2 regions of the Virgibacillus sp. FSP13 genome follow, and region 1 is predicted to be linked to the other one. Evidence: riboswitches for the same ligand, from Rfam matches in the RefSeq annotation. Region 1 holds a riboswitch; the other holds the start of a gene.
What was found. Region 1 has a riboswitch for lysine ahead of ACW2QC_RS10775 (Na+/H+ antiporter NhaC family protein). Riboswitches for the same ligand answer to the same signal wherever they lie in the genome.
Positions count from the first base shown of each region.

Region 2: another riboswitch for lysine. It lies ahead of dapA (4-hydroxy-tetrahydrodipicolinate synthase); the one in region 1 lies ahead of ACW2QC_RS10775 (Na+/H+ antiporter NhaC family protein).

Region 1 is NZ_JBSVKG010000010.1:64,096-66,508, reverse strand. Features, by position in the region: gene ACW2QC_RS10785 (HD-GYP domain-containing protein) at 1-46, shown strand, start outside; gene yunB (sporulation protein YunB) at 110-901, shown strand; lysine riboswitch at 948-1,124, shown strand; gene ACW2QC_RS10775 (Na+/H+ antiporter NhaC family protein) at 1,291-2,413, shown strand, end outside.
Region 2 is NZ_JBSVKG010000005.1:129,258-131,670, reverse strand. Features, by position in the region: gene dapA (4-hydroxy-tetrahydrodipicolinate synthase) at 120-983, opposite strand; lysine riboswitch at 1,099-1,277, opposite strand; gene ACW2QC_RS06665 (ABC transporter ATP-binding protein) at 1,463-2,248, opposite strand; gene ACW2QC_RS06660 (ABC transporter permease) at 2,261-2,413, opposite strand, start outside.

The sequences.
Region 1 (2,413 bases):
TTTGGCTTCCGTTGTTAATGTTACGATTTCAGCTTGTCAGAAATAATATAAAATCGGGAATTCTAACCCCCCTAAAACAAGCATAAGTTGTTTTAGGGGGGTTTTCATATTGAGAAAACGGCTAGCTTTTAGAAAAAGACGATCACCACCTCCAGTAAAGAACATCTTTGTCATTACCATGATTTTATTTGTATTAATGATTTGGTTAAGTTTTGTAATAGTTGATAAAGGAATTAAACCAACATTAATGGATGTTGCAGAAACAAAAACAACTGCATTTGCAACAAGGGCGATAAACGCAGCTGTTAAATTTGCCGAAAGTTATGAATTTCAAGATGTAACGGATGTTACGCAGAATGAAAATGGTGATATCACTTCCTGGAAATTTAATTCTGCTGCAGTCAATGAAATTAATCGTTATGCAACGGATCGAGTGGAGGAATTCTTTAAACGAATGAACAGTGGCGAAATACCACCGGAGGAGCAAGAAAATTTAGATCTAGACTATGGTGATACAGCTGAAGAAAAGAGTACCGAGGATCCAACGGTAGTGGAAATTCCTTTAGGTCAGGCAACGGGTAATACCATTTTTGCCAACTTAGGACCAAAAATTCCCGTTAATTTAGAACTCGTTGGTAATGTAAAGACCGATGTTGTTCATGATATAGAGGGATTTGGGATTAATAGTGCGCTAATTAAAGTATATATTCATGTTGAAGCGGAAGTTCAAATTGTTATACCATTTTCAACAGGTGTAAAAAAAGTCAGTACAGATGTATATGCAACTTCAGGAGTGATTAATTTGGGTGTTCCAGATTTTTATGGTGAGGGAGGAAATAATAATCCGTCCATATCAATCCCGAAAGATGACTTTGAAAAGGACTTGCAAGACGATAAATAATCTAGTATAGTTAAGATAATAATTAAATAATTTAACCTTATCAGATCGGTGAGGTAGAGGTGCAAATGAGATTAGTAGTCAATTGGAGAATGACAACGATGATGATTGACCAAAGGATTGTTTGCCGAAGTGTAATAAGGGTCAGACTTATTATTGCTGGTATATCTTTGAACAAAGGATGTACTGTCATGCTTATCGGAATGCATGGAGAACTACTGATCGAAATGGAGGATAACGTATACTTTTTAGAGCAATGGTAGGTTATTTTCTATCGTTGCTTTTTTGTGTTTTTTGGCTGGAATTAGTTGCCAAAAGGGACATGAAGCTAAGTTCCTCTTATTTTGTGGCGTATCTCTATGTGCGAGTTATTATAAATGGAGGTAGCAATTATGGAAGGAACAATTTACTCATTAATTCCCGCACTACTTATGCTCGTTTTAGTCTTACTTACAAGAAAAGTCCTACTATCATTGGGAGTAGGAATTGTTGTTGGAGCATTATTTATTCATGATTTTAATATCATGGCTTCGATTGAAGAAATTTGGCAAACTTTTTACGCGATTTTTGTTGTAGATGGCTCGTTAAATACGGGAAACATATTGTTATTATGTTTCTTGTTATTTTTAGGAATTATGACCGCTTTTTTAACAGCGTCTGGTGGTAGTCGGGCCTTTGGTGAATGGATGATTAAGCGTGTGAAAACAAGAACTGGTGCTCAAGTGATGACCGCTATCTTTGGAATTATTGTTTTTATTGATGATTATTTTAATGCATTAGCCGTCGGACAAATTGCTCGACCGTTAACAGATAGACACAAAATATCCCGGGCTAAATTGGCCTATTTTATCGATTCAACGTCTGCTCCTGTAACCGTTATTTCTCCAATCTCCAGTTGGGGGGCCTATATCATCGGTTTACTTGGAAGCTTGTTGGCGGCAAATGAAATAACAGATATACAACCGTTAGAAGCTTTTGTGAAAATGATTCCTTATAATTTCTATGCATTAGCAGCACTACTTTTTGTATTTCTGACAGCATACATGAGAATCGATTTTGGCCCAATGCGTAAACATGAAAAACGTGCAATTGATACAGGAGAGGTTGTTAATCCAGACGTAAAAGTACCTGGAGATTTGAAGGAAACATTCGAACCACATAAAAATGGAAGAATATATCATTTACTTGTCCCTATCCTCATTTTGGTTGTGGGAACTGTTGGAATGATGATAATCACCGGAATACAGGCCAGTGATAATGCTACAATATTGACTATTTTTGCTAATACAAACGTTAACTTATCCCTGTTTGTTGGTGGACTAATATCAGTTGCATCTGCTTTTATCTTCCACATACGGCAAAGTGAACCGAGGGCAAATTTGATTAACGTTATTTTTGAAGGAATAAAGACAATGCTTCCAGCTATTTATATCTTAATAATGGCTTGGATGATTGGTTCGGTAATTGGAACATTGGAAACAGGGGATTATTTAGCACAGCTTGTAAATGATGCTT
Region 2 (2,413 bases), on a different contig from region 1:
TTGGGGGACGTGGGGACAGGTTTGTTGTCCCAGTCTGATTTGGCGGAGTGGCGCGGGTTAGAGGGTGGGACAAGGAACCTGTCCCCATGTCCCACCTGCCAACAGCCCGTTGTCCCAATCTATCTCAGAATCGCTTGTAATCCCCTTTTTTCTTCTTCTGTTAAAGGTACCATTGGCAATCGAACATTTCCAACGCGGATGCCTTTTTGGTTTAGTGCTTCTTTAGTAGGTGATGGGCTTGGTTGGGCAAATAATGCCTTCATCACTGGGAGAAGCGTTCGATGCATCAAAGCCGCCGCTTGTGTATCACCATTGTTAAAATGGCTGATCATTTCCTGCATTTCATTCCCCACGACATGGGCAGCAACAGAGACAACGCCTGCTCCACCGATGGACATAACTGGTAATGTCAAACTATCATCTCCACTGTATAGTGTAAAATCATTAGGGGTTTGGCTAATCACTTTCGCCATTGCATCCAAATTACCGCTCGCATCCTTTATAGCCACGATATTTTCAATCTCTGCTAATCGAACAACTGTCCCTACCGCTATCGCAACAACGCTTCGGCCAGGTACATTATAAAGCATAACTGGTAGTGATGTGGACGTTGCGATAGCTTTAAAATGTTGAAACAATCCTTCTTGTGATGGTTTGTTGTAATAAGGTGCGACAAGCATTACACCGTCGACGCCCGCTTCTTCCGCCTTTTTTGTTAAATCGATAGAAGCTTTCGTGCTATTCGATCCGGTCCCAGCGACAACAGGTATTCTACCGTTGACAACCTTAACAACATAGGTGAACAATTCCGCTTTTTCATCGGTTGTTAGTGTAGGACTTTCCCCAGTTGTTCCGGCAATCACTAGTCCATCAGAACCATTTGTAATTAAATGATTCACTAATTTACTTGTAGCGTCAAAATCAATCTCTCCATTTTGATCAAATGGGGTAACCATTGCAGTTAAAACTTTACCAAAATCCATGACGACACACCCTTTACATATTTTTTAGTAAGTAAGGTAGTAAGGGTATCGCAAAGCAAACGCAAAAAAAGCAACAACGAGGGCTTCGCTGTTGCAGTAGAAACGATCGCTTCCTGCGTAAGATAGCCCTTCATATAGTCACCTATATGACAGTCCTGTATTTATTCAACACAGTCCCAGCTTCAAGAACATGAGATTCTCTCCGCTTCGGCAAATCACCCCTTTCCACAATCGTCATTGGAACCCATTTTCCTCACATTGTGTACTGATGGCCCTTGCGCCTCTATCCTCACTTCAAACATATTGAAACAAGAAATATTTAATTAAACTTTAACGTAACACACAAACCTCATGATTTCAAGAGCTGGGACGTGGGGACAGGTTAGTTGTCCCACCCTCTATCCCGCACCACGCCTGCAAATCGGACTGGGACAACTAACCTGTCCCCATGTCCCGCCGCGCGGCCAACCATATCCCGTTCAGCCTAATACTGCGCGGTCGCTTTCGAATTTGGTGCCTCGTATGCGTTGGAATTCTTTTAGTAGGTCTTCAATGGTTAATTTTTGTTTTTCTTCTCCGTTTACATCTAGGATAATTTGGCCTTTATCCATCATAATCAGCCGATTGCCTAAATCGAGTGCTTGCTGCATGTTGTGGGTAACCATTAATGTTGTTAAGTTAAATTTGCTGATGACATCATCGGTTAGTTTGGTGATTAATTCTGCACGGGAAGGATCCAATGCTGCTGTGTGCTCATCAAGCAGCAAAATGTTTGGTTCAGTAAAAGTAGCCATCAATAATGATAGCGCCTGCCGTTCCCCACCGGAAAGAAAGCCGACTTTGGCGTTTAACCGATCTTCCAAGTTCAGATTTAACGATGCCAAAGTTTTCCTAAACATTTCCTTCCGTTTTTTCGTAACACCTGGTTTCAATTTCCTTTTCTTATTACGCGCATATGCCATCGCTAGATTTTCCTCAATGGTCATGGATGGTGCTGTGCCGGCCATTGGATCCTGGAAAACACGACCAATATAGGCCGAGCGTTTGTACTCCGGTAAATGAACAACCTGCTTGTCATTGATAAGCACATCGCCAACATCCGGGATTAAATTTCCAGAGACAACATTCATTAGTGTCGACTTACCTGCCCCATTACTGCCAATTACGGTAACGAATTCGCCTTCCTTTAGTTCCAAATCTACGCCCTGTAATGCTTTCTTTTCATCTGGTGTTCCTTCATTAAATGTAATTGAGATATTTTTCATTTGAAGCAAAATTTACACCTCCCTTACTTTTTCCTGGCTAAGGCTGGCACGCTTTTCCAAACGGCGCTTTTTCTCTTTCCTTGCCGCTAAAACTTTTGGTGTCACCAATGCGGCGATTACGAGCAATGCAGTGATCAATTTCATATCGCCTGTTTCCAAAAATTC